DNA from 3 places in the Allobosea sp. BIWAKO-01 genome. Region 3 is predicted to be linked to each of the others. Evidence: predicted binding sites of a transcription regulator. Region 3 holds the regulator's gene; each other region holds the start of a gene.
The links. The regulator PhoB, encoded in region 3, activates phosphate uptake and scavenging genes when phosphate is short. The targets are predictions, from matches to a motif close to TGTCATNNANCTGTCAT.
Positions count from the first base shown of each region.

Region 1: the regulator PhoB is predicted to act here: its motif matches at 1,482-1,498, upstream of BIWAKO_RS27780 (acid phosphatase).
Region 2: the regulator PhoB is predicted to act here: its motif matches at 1,179-1,195, upstream of BIWAKO_RS18725 (UDP-2,3-diacylglucosamine diphosphatase).

Region 1 covers NZ_BCQA01000001.1:5,959,390-5,962,659, reverse strand. Annotated here, with positions in the region: gene BIWAKO_RS27790 (P-loop NTPase family protein) at 1-221, shown strand, start outside; gene BIWAKO_RS27785 (nuclear transport factor 2 family protein) at 218-595, shown strand; gene BIWAKO_RS27780 (acid phosphatase) at 748-1,440, opposite strand; gene BIWAKO_RS27775 (hypothetical protein) at 1,627-1,971, opposite strand; gene BIWAKO_RS27770 (amino acid ABC transporter permease) at 2,845-3,270, shown strand, end outside.
Region 2 covers NZ_BCQA01000001.1:4,022,228-4,025,497, forward strand. Annotated here, with positions in the region: gene BIWAKO_RS18715 (DMT family transporter) at 1-111, opposite strand, end outside; gene BIWAKO_RS18720 (SDR family oxidoreductase) at 340-1,119, opposite strand; gene BIWAKO_RS18725 (UDP-2,3-diacylglucosamine diphosphatase) at 1,244-2,056, shown strand; gene BIWAKO_RS18730 (glycosyltransferase family 4 protein) at 2,056-3,135, shown strand; gene BIWAKO_RS18735 (cation:proton antiporter domain-containing protein) at 3,074-3,270, opposite strand, start outside.
Region 3 covers NZ_BCQA01000001.1:1,664,019-1,667,288, forward strand. Annotated here, with positions in the region: gene BIWAKO_RS07665 (TIGR03862 family flavoprotein) at 1-1,138, opposite strand, end outside; gene BIWAKO_RS07670 (YnfA family protein) at 1,213-1,533, shown strand; gene phoB (phosphate regulon transcriptional regulator PhoB) at 1,638-2,336, opposite strand; gene phoU (phosphate signaling complex protein PhoU) at 2,370-3,089, opposite strand; gene pstB (phosphate ABC transporter ATP-binding protein PstB) at 3,138-3,270, opposite strand, start outside.

The sequences.
Region 1 (3,270 bases), 4.3 Mb from region 3:
CCGATCTCCCCGATGGCTGCACCGAAAAGCTGGATGCGGAATTCCTGGGCTTCCTCAGATATGTCTGGGCCTTCGATAGGGACAAGCGACCGCAGATCGAGCGCGAGCGGATCGCGACGGCCGCCCATGTCCCTGTGGTCTATCTCCGCGACGTCGGCCAGAGCTCGGCATTTGTGAACGCGGCATCGGTCGGGCAGGGCGGCGCGGGGAGGGCACGGTGAAACAGGATCTCGAGCTGATCAGGGGGCTGGAGGAAGAGCTGTTCAAGCCATCGGTTCGAGCGTCACCTGAAGCGCTTGATCGGCTTCTGGCGGATGGCTTCGTCGAATTCGGTCGATCGGGCGGCGTGTACGAGAAGGCCGCGGTGATCCGAAGTCTGGTCGGGGACAGCTCCGAGCAGCGGGACGTGCCGGCCGCCCGGGATTTCGTTCTCCGATCGCTGGCCGATGACGTGGTTCTGCTGACCTATCTGAGCTTTCGCGTCGCGAATGGCAGGGAAGAGCGGCACACGCTGCGAAGCTCGATCTGGCGGTTCATCGACGGCCGCTGGCAAATGGTCTTTCACCAGGGAACGCCTGCTGGCCCGCAGACCTGACGGGGGCTTCGCGCCGGGGGTTGAGCAGCTTGATGGGGCGCTACCGGCGCTCCTCTTGGACAGCGCGATGACGGCTTCGTCTGCTGGCCGATCGACTGGCACGGGTTCGGAAGGGGAGAGACCCGCCGCCGAACCCGCCTCTCGCTGATCGCTCAGAGGCCGAGCACCTTGCGCAGTTCCGCCTTGGCCGCAGTGAACTCCGTCTGGAAGTCCTGCTGCTCCATGATGCGCGCAGCGATAACCGAGCCTGCGATGCGGCCGGCGTCGATATCGGAGCGATAATGGATGCCGCCGATCACGCGGTTCCAGCCATAGACCCAGGCCCTGTCCATGATCTCGGCGCGCTTTTCCGGAACCATGTTCGACAGCACGATGCCCATCAAGGTCCCCACGGTGGTGTGGCCTGAAGGATAGGCGCCGGAGTTCGAAACCTTCACGACAGGCTTGACCAACGGGCTCGCCTGATGCGGCCGCGGCCGCTTCCAGCTGTCCTTGGCCGGATCGACCACCGCGCCCTCGGTCGCGACGATGCGATCGAAGAAGGCCGAAAAGACGGGCAGGGCTTCGGTCTTGAAGGCCGGTCCCATCACGTCGGCGAAACGCCAGACATCCTCGACGACATCGGCCTGGGCCCGCGCTTCCATCTCAGGAGTGCGCGTAACCTGAATGGTCAGGACCTCACCGATCTCGGCCTTCGTCTGGACCGAGTCCGGCGCCGGAGGCGGCTTCAGGACGGCTGTGAGGTCGATCGTCTTGCCGGTCGCGAAGGGTTTCGCATCCTCGGCATGAACGGGAGAGAAGGCCAGCGTGGCGGCTATCAGAAGAGCGAACGCGATATGGCGCATGGTTGTGGTCCCTGTTGGCCAGGGATCGACGCACCCCAAATATGACAGTGTGATGTAAGCCAAGCTCGCGCCGCGAGGCCCTCTCGCCTTCCGTCGGCGCCCCCCGAATGGCGACGTCTCGAACGATCCGAGCCAGGGGAATTCCGCTGGCCGAGGGACGCATTTGTCTCCAGCGTCCCAAGCGTCTCAATCGTAGGATTCCACCTCGTCCGCTTCGTCATCGTAAAGCAGCTTCATCAGCATGACGTAGCGATCGAGCGAGGCCATGCTGAGATCGCGCAGGCATCTCTCCCGAAGCTTGAGGGCTTCGGCGCGAACGCTTCGCTGCAGTTCAGGCGCGTGGATGCTGAACGCCTCGCTCCAGTCGAGAAGGTGATGCAGGTCCTTGTCCCAGACGGGGCAAGTCCGCGATTGAAATGTCCTGTGCTGCGGGGCGTCCGCCGCGATCGCAGAGGTCGCCGCGATCAAGGCGGCGCATGCAGACGAGAGCAAGGGCAAGAACAGAGGCCCCTGGAACGACCGGCCTGACATCACACTCTCTCCCACTCGAGGATGAAGCCAGGATCGCAGGCGCGCCCAGCCGCTCTGTGTCACCCGAGAAATCCGGGCCCGTATGTGATCTTCATCACATACGGGCCAGGACAGTTCGACAATGGTGACTGGAGGCGACTTCAAACGGGGGGCAAGACGGGGATAAAAAGAATAAATCTTCATAGATTGCATATTAGATAGTATATATTTTGCGATAAATACAAATTATTGTAATTATATTCTTATAATGATGATGTCGTATCTATCTATAAAAGTAATGAGAGAGCGTATTTAATCGTCGAATATCGATCGTTCATTTCCGGTTTTGATTTGATCATGCCCCGATCGTTCCGGGGCCATCCAGAAGGCGCGCGCAGGTTGCCACCCGCAGCCTCGCGCGCCAGCCCTCATCGTGCCCCGGTCCGGATGCAGAGGCTGCGGTTTCTGCCAGTGCTAACTCGTCCTTGTCGGCGATGGTGCCGCGCCAGTCCCGCGCTTGCTGGGATCGCCAACGGACCGGGCCATGCGGCGCATCCTGAGGCGTTCGATGCCGATGATCGCGAACGAGGCTTTTCCAGCACAGGGCTCCTCTGCCGTAAAGTGAGGGGCGAGGCATAAGCTGCCGGCCCCGGGAAGGGGACACCAGGCGCCCGAAGGACATGATCTCCGTGCCCCACGGATTTTGCATGGCAGCCGGCCGATCACTGCCCTGGCCAGTTGCGCCCCGCATGCCTCAATATCCTGCGCCGGCTGTTGACAATCCCCGGTGGCCGATCTCATCATTCCGATATAGCGGAATCTTGGGAGGGATTCGATGGGGACTCGGTGGATGGCAGCGGTCCCTGGATCACGGCTTGGCCGTGCACCCGCGGCATGAATTACCGCTGGAACTGGTCCATCCTCCTGCAGGAGCCCTATTGGGAGTGGCTGTGGAGCGGCGTGCAATGGACACTGGCCATCAGCCTGGCCAGCTGGGTCCTGGCGCTGACGATCGGTCTTGGCGTCGGGATCGCGCGCAGCCTGCCGGCCCGTGGCGCTCGCCTGGTCGCCGGCATCTATATCGACGTCTTCCGCAATATCCCGCCGCTGGTCCAGCTCTTCCTCTGGTTCTTCGTTCTGCCCGAGATCGTGCCCGAATCCATCGGGCTCTGGCTGAAGCGTGATCTGCCTAACCCTGAATTCGTCACAGCGGTCGTCGCGATCGGCCTGTTCGCCGGATCGCGCGTTGCCGAGCAGGTCCGGGCCGGGATCGAGGCAGTCGGAAACCCGCTGCTGCCGGCTGCGCTGGCGACGGGGCTG
Region 2 (3,270 bases), 2.4 Mb from region 3:
GACGAGTTCCCCTGTCGGATAACGGGCCGCGATCGCCTTGATGCCAGCCGACATCAGGGTGAAGGACAAAGCTGAGATCAGCTTGAGCGTGATGCCGAGGAGAGGAGACAACGGTGCTGCGCGTACGTGTCGGGGGAGAGAGTCTTATAAAAGACTTGGTCCCTCTAGATCACGTTCGCGCGTCCGGTCCAAGCGCAATGCTTGCAACCCTGATGCCCGCAGCGACGCATGCGTGCCGGGGAAGGGCGCTGGATGCGGGTCTTGCGCGGCAGGAACTGGGAGAGAATTCCTGCCCCGGACAGCAAGGCTCGCCGGGGCAGATGCTGGCCTTGCCCCGTCTCAGAACGTTCCCTTGAAGACGCCGCCATCGATCAGCAAGTTCTGGCCGGTGATGTAGCCGGCATGGGCGCTTGCCAGGAAGGCGCAGGCTTTGCCGAACTCCTCGGCGCTGCCGAAGCGCTTCGCCGGGATCTCGGCCATGCGGCCCTTCGTCATTTCCTCGGGCGTGATCCCCTTGATCGCCGCCATCTTGGTGGTCGAGCCCTTCAGCCGATCCGTATCGAACATGCCTGGCAGGATGTTGTTGATGGTGACGTTGGCATAGGCGACCTCGCGGGCGACGCCGGAGAAGAAGGCGGTCAGACCGGCGCGTGCGCCCGACGAGACATCGAGCCCGGTCAAGGGGGTCAGCACGCTCATCGAGGTGATGTTGACGATGCGGCCGAAGCCGCGCGCGATCATGCCGTCGACGACACGCTGCATCAGTTCGACCGGCGTCGCCATGTTCTGGATGACGCCTTCGAGTAGCGCTTCGCGCGAGACTTCGCGGAACGGCTTCGGCGGCGGGCCGCCATTGTTGTTGACCAGGATGTCCGGCTCCGGCGCCGCGGCGAGCAACGCGTCCTGGCCAGCGCGGGTCGAGACGTCGGCAACGACCGCGATCACGGTTGCACCATATTTGGCCCGGATCTGACTTGCCGTGGCCTCCAGCGTGGTCGCGTCGCGGCCGTTGATGACTACGGTGCATCCAGCCTCCGCGAGAGCCTCGGCACAGCCCCGGCCGAGCCCCTTGCTCGAGGCGCAAATGATGGCCGTCCGGCCGGCAATACCCAAATCCATCGCGTTTCTCCCGAGCTTTGGCTGATGTTCAGCTGAGCAGAACCACGGATTGAGGTCTGCGTCATCAAAGCGCAATGCAAATCAGACACACGCCCCAAGCAATGCAACAAGATGGGCTGGCGGCATGAGCGACGAGGACGAGGCGAAGCAGGTTCGCAGCATCTTCATCTCCGACCTGCATCTGGGGACGCGCGGAGCACAGGCCGATCTCGTGCTCGAATTCCTGCGGGCCTATGATGCTCCGCAGATTTATCTCGTCGGCGACATCATCGACGGCTGGCGGCTGAAGAACGGCTGGTACTTCCCGCAGGCGCATAACGATGTCGTGCAGAAGCTCTTGCGCAAGGTGCGCAAGGGTTCGCGGCTGATCTACATCACGGGCAACCACGACGATTTCCTCCGCGACTTCACTGGTAGCGAGTTCGGCGGAATCCACATCGCTGACCATGCGCTGCATGAGACTGCCGACGGCAAGCGCCTGCTGGTGATCCATGGCGATCTGTTCGATCTGGTCGTGCGCAACGCAAAATGGCTCGCTCTGTTGGGCGACTGGGCCTACACGGTTGCGCTTGCGTCCAATACGGTCGTCAACAAGGTCCGTCGTCTCCTCCATCTGCCGCACTGGTCGCTCTCGGCCTGGGCCAAGCAGAAGGTCAAGAATGCGGTCAATTATATCGGCGAGTTCGAGACCTGCCTTGCCGCCGAGGCCCGCCGCCATGGTGCGGACGGCGTCGTCTGCGGCCATATCCACCACGCCGCACATCGCAAGATCGACGGGCTCACCTACATCAACACGGGCGACTGGGTCGAAAGCTGCACGGCGGTGGTCGAGCACCATGACGGCCGCTTCGAGGTCATTCGCTGGCCGCAATACCGGCTGAAGAGCGAGCCGGTGCGGCCGCTCCCGCTGCCGGCTCTGGTCAGCGAGGCCGCCTGATGCGCGTCCTCATCGCGACGGACGCCTGGCGTCCCCAGATCAATGGGGTCGTCCGGTCGCTGGAGCGGATGGTCGAGGCGGGGCCGTCATTCGGGGTGACGCCGCATATGCTCACGCCCGAGGGATTTCGGCAGATTGGCTTGCCATCCTATCCCGATATCCGCATCGCGCTGGCAACGCAGGGCGCCATCGCCCGGCGCATCACCGATTTTGGGCCGGACCATATCCATATTGCGACGGAAGGGCCGATCGGCTGGCTGACCCGCGCCGTCTGCCTGGCGCAGAAGCGGACGTTCACCACGAGTTACCACACCCGGTTCCCGCAATATGTCGCGGCCCGCTGGCCCATCCCGGAACGCTGGAGCTACCAGTTCCTGCGCCGGTTCCATGGGGCGGCTGCCGGTGTCATGGTCTCGACCGCGACAGTCGAGACCGAACTGAAACAGAACGGGTTCGAGCGCATCCTGCGTTGGGGGCGCGGTGTCGATCTCCAGCAATTCCATCCGCGTCAGGCAAGCGTGCTCGATCTGCCACGTCCGATCTTCCTCAGCGTCGGGCGCGTCGCGGTTGAAAAGAACCTGGATGCCTTCCTGTCGCTGCGCCTGCCCGGCAGCAAGGTCGTCGTCGGCGATGGCCCGGCGCGCGCGGATCTGCAGCGTGCTTTCCCGGATGTTACGTTCCTCGGCACGCGCGAGGGCGACGACCTGGCCGCGATCTATGCGTCGTCGGATGTTTTCGTCTTTCCGAGCCTGACCGACACCTTTGGCATCGTGCTGCTCGAAGCCGCGGCAAGCGGGCTGCCCGTTGCCGCCTTTCCGGTGCAGGGGCCGAGCGATGTCTTTGCCGGCAGTGGTGCCGCCGTGCTCGACGAGGATCTGCGGCGCGCAGCGCTAGCGGCCCTGCGCATCCCGCGCGAAGCCTGCCTGGGACTTGCCGCACGTCACAGCTGGCAGAGCAGCGCCGAGCAATTCTATGGGCATATCCAGCGGATTTCCCAGCATGTTCCGGCCCAGAGCATTACAACCTTCGCGAACGTCCGTGCCGGGGAAGCGCAGGCGCAGGAGCAGCAGCGGGCTTGAGCTCGCGCCGAAACACATCCCGCCTTTCGTGCACGGAAGCGATGACGAGGCCCATCGGCACGCCAAGCCCGACAAGCGCTGCCTCCGACAATTGCAGGCTGGCTTCGATGGTTTCCGGCACAGCGTCATTGACGC
Region 3 (3,270 bases):
CGGTCGGCGCCTCCCAATCCAGCATCTCGCCTGCGGCAAAGGTACCGGGCAAGCGATTCAGCATGAAGCCTTCCTCGATCTCGGCGGGGGCGACGCCACCGGCGGTGGAGATCGCCCGCTCGATCGGCCTGAGACCGGTCAGTACCAGAGGCGCGGCCTTGATGAGTGCGGCCAGCCTCTCCGCGTCTTCGGGGAGGGGCCCCTTCGCCGCTTCGCGCAGCAGCGCAATCGCGGATGGAGCAAGGCCTGCAGCCTTGCGCAGATGATTGCTCAGCGTCACGCCTTTGCGACGATGCGCGAGGCGCTGGACCAGCAGCGCTGCCTCGTGATCGGGCCGCAGATCGATGGTGATGACCGCCCTGCCCTCGCGCAGGATCGTCTCGCGGATCGGGGCAGAAAGTGCATAGACCGCGCCGCCTTCCAGACCCGACGCATCGATCATCGCCTCGCCGGGCACGGATTGGCCGCCGAAGCTCAGGACGATGCGCTTCAACGGTACTCCAGCAAAACGCTCTCGCATGGTCTGGGACCAATCGACCGTGAAGCCGCCATTGGCCGGGCGCAGCGGCGCAATCGCAACCCCGCGCGCCGCCAGCAAGGGTGCCCAGCCACCATCCGAACCCAGCCGTGGCCAGCTCGCGCCGCCGAGCGCGAGCAGCGTCGCGTCCGGCTGCGCCTCGACATCGGCACCATCGCGGCTCCGGAACGTCAGAGCACCCGCCTCGCTCCAGCCGGTCCAGCGATGACCAGGCGCGAAGCTGACACCGAGTCCTTCGAGCCGGCGCAGCCATGCCCGCAGCAAGGGCGAGGCCTTCATGGCGCGCGGGAAGACGCGCCCGCTGCTGCCGACAAACGTATCCTGCCCGAGCGCATCGGCCCAGTCGCGCAGGGCTCGTGGCGGGAAGGCGCGAATGGCTGGCTCCAGCCAGGCTTGCGCATCGCGATAGCGGGGCAGGAAGCGGTCGAGCGGCTCGGAATGGGTAAGGTTCAATCCGCCGCGCCCGGCCAGCAGGAATTTGCGGGCCGGCGAGGGCATGCGATCGTAGATCGTGACGGTGTCCCCGGCTGCCGCGAGGCGCTCTGCCGCGATCAGCCCGGAGGGTCCTGCTCCGATGATGGCAATGTGGTGTGCTGGCATCGGTCTGGCTTGCCGTCAGCGCGCCCTGCGGTCAAGGGTGATCCGCCCTCAAGGGCGACCGACAGGGACGAACCATGCCGACCATCGCCGCCTATCTCGGCGCAGCCATTCTCGAAATCGCCGGCTGTTTCGCGTTCTGGGGCTGGCTCCGGCTCGGCAAGCCGGTCTGGTGGCTCGTGCCCGGACTGGTGTCGCTCGCCCTGTTCGCCTGGTTATTGACCCTGGCGGAGAGCGAAGCCGCCGGACGGGCCTATGCCGCCTATGGCGGCGTTTACATCGTCAGTTCGCTCGTCTGGCTCTGGGCCGTGGAAGGCTTTCGCCCCGACCGCTGGGACATTGCCGGCGGGCTGATCTGCCTCGCCGGCGCCGCGATCATCATCGCAGGGCCGCGCTAGGGCATCGGCCCGAAAAGTGGATTGCGGTTTTCTGGAAAGCCTATGCAGCCATAGAAAATCAGATCATCGGACCGGATTCGATATCCGACCCGATGATCCAAGTCTCAGCTCCGCGCAAAGGTCTCGTCGAAGGCGTAGCCGGCACCGCGAACGGTCCGCAGCGGATCCTTGGCGTTGTCAGGGGTGATCGCCTTGCGCAGCCGGCCAACATGGACGTCGACGGTGCGTTCGTCGATATAGACGTCGCGGCCCCAGACCGCGTCGAGCAGCTGGGCCCGGGAATAGACCCGCCCCGGCGCCTGCATCAGGAACTCGAGCAGGCGGAACTCGGTCGGGCCGAGATGCAGCTCGCTCCCTGAGCGGCGGACACGGCGGGTGGTGCGGTCGAGCTCGAGATCGCCGGCAGCCAGCAGGCCGGCGACATGACCCGGCTTGGCGCGGCGCAGCAGCGCCTGGATGCGAGCGATCAGCTCGGGCAGCGAGAACGGCTTGACGACATAGTCGTCGGCCCCGGTGGCGAGGCCGCGCACACGCTCGGTCTCCTCGCCGCGGGCGGTGAGCATGATGATCGGCACCCGCTCGGTATCGCGACGAGTCCGCAGCCGCCGGCAGAGCTCGATGCCGGAAAGACCCGGCAGCATCCAGTCGAGCAGCACGAGGTCCGGCGTATGATCGCGCAGATGCAGCTCGGCATCGTCGCCCCGCGCGACGCTATCGACCTCGAAGCCTTCGGCCTCGAGATTGTAGCGCAGCAGCAGGGTCAGCGGCTCTTCGTCCTCAACGATCAGGATGCGTGCAGGCATGTCTCACTCGGTCCCAAAGGTGTCGGGCGCCGGTCACTCACCGGTGGCGGCGTCCAGAAGGATATTGGTCGTGTCGAGCTTCGGACGGGCTGCGTCCAAGGCTTCGCCCGTAACGAGATAGTGGATCGTCTCGGCGATGTTGGTGGTGTGGTCGCCGATGCGCTCGACATTCTTGGCGCAGAACAGGAGATGCGTGCAGAAGGTGATGTTGCGCGGGTCTTCCATCATATAGGTAAGCAGCTCGCGGAAGAGCGAGGTATAGAGCGCGTCGATCTCGTCGTCGCGGCGCCAGACCTCCATGGCCTTCTGCTCGTTGCTGACGGCGTAAGCGTCGAGCACGTCCTTGAGCTGGGCCTGAACCAGGCGGCTCATATGCTCGAGGCCGACGACCGCGCGCGACGGCGGCTGGAACTGGCCGGAGATGGCGACTGCGCGCTTGGCGATGTTCTTGGCGAGATCGCCGACGCGCTCGATATCGGCGGCGATGCGGATGGCCGAGATCAGCTCGCGCAGATCGTTGGCGAGCGGCTGGCGCCGGGCGATGGTGAGCACCGCCTTCTCCTCGACCTCGCGCTGCAGATTGTCGAGGCGCTGGTCGGCGCTGATGACCTTCTGTGCCAGCCCGGTATCCCGGCGCACCAGGGCGACCGTCGAATCGCCGAGCATGCGCTCCGACATGCCCCCCATCTCGGCCAGGCTGCGGCGGATCCCCTCGAGATCGGCATCATAAGAGCGGACGATGTGATCAGTCATCGCGGCGTATCCTTTGTCGGCAAAGCAGTTGGAAGGCTGGGCGCCGGTTCAGCCGAAGCGGCCGGTGACGTAATCCTGCGTCTGCTTCTTGTGCGGGTTCATGAAGATGGTGTTGGTGGCGTCGAATTCGATCACCTCGCCGAGATACATGAAGGCGGTGTACTGCGAGATGCGCGCCGCC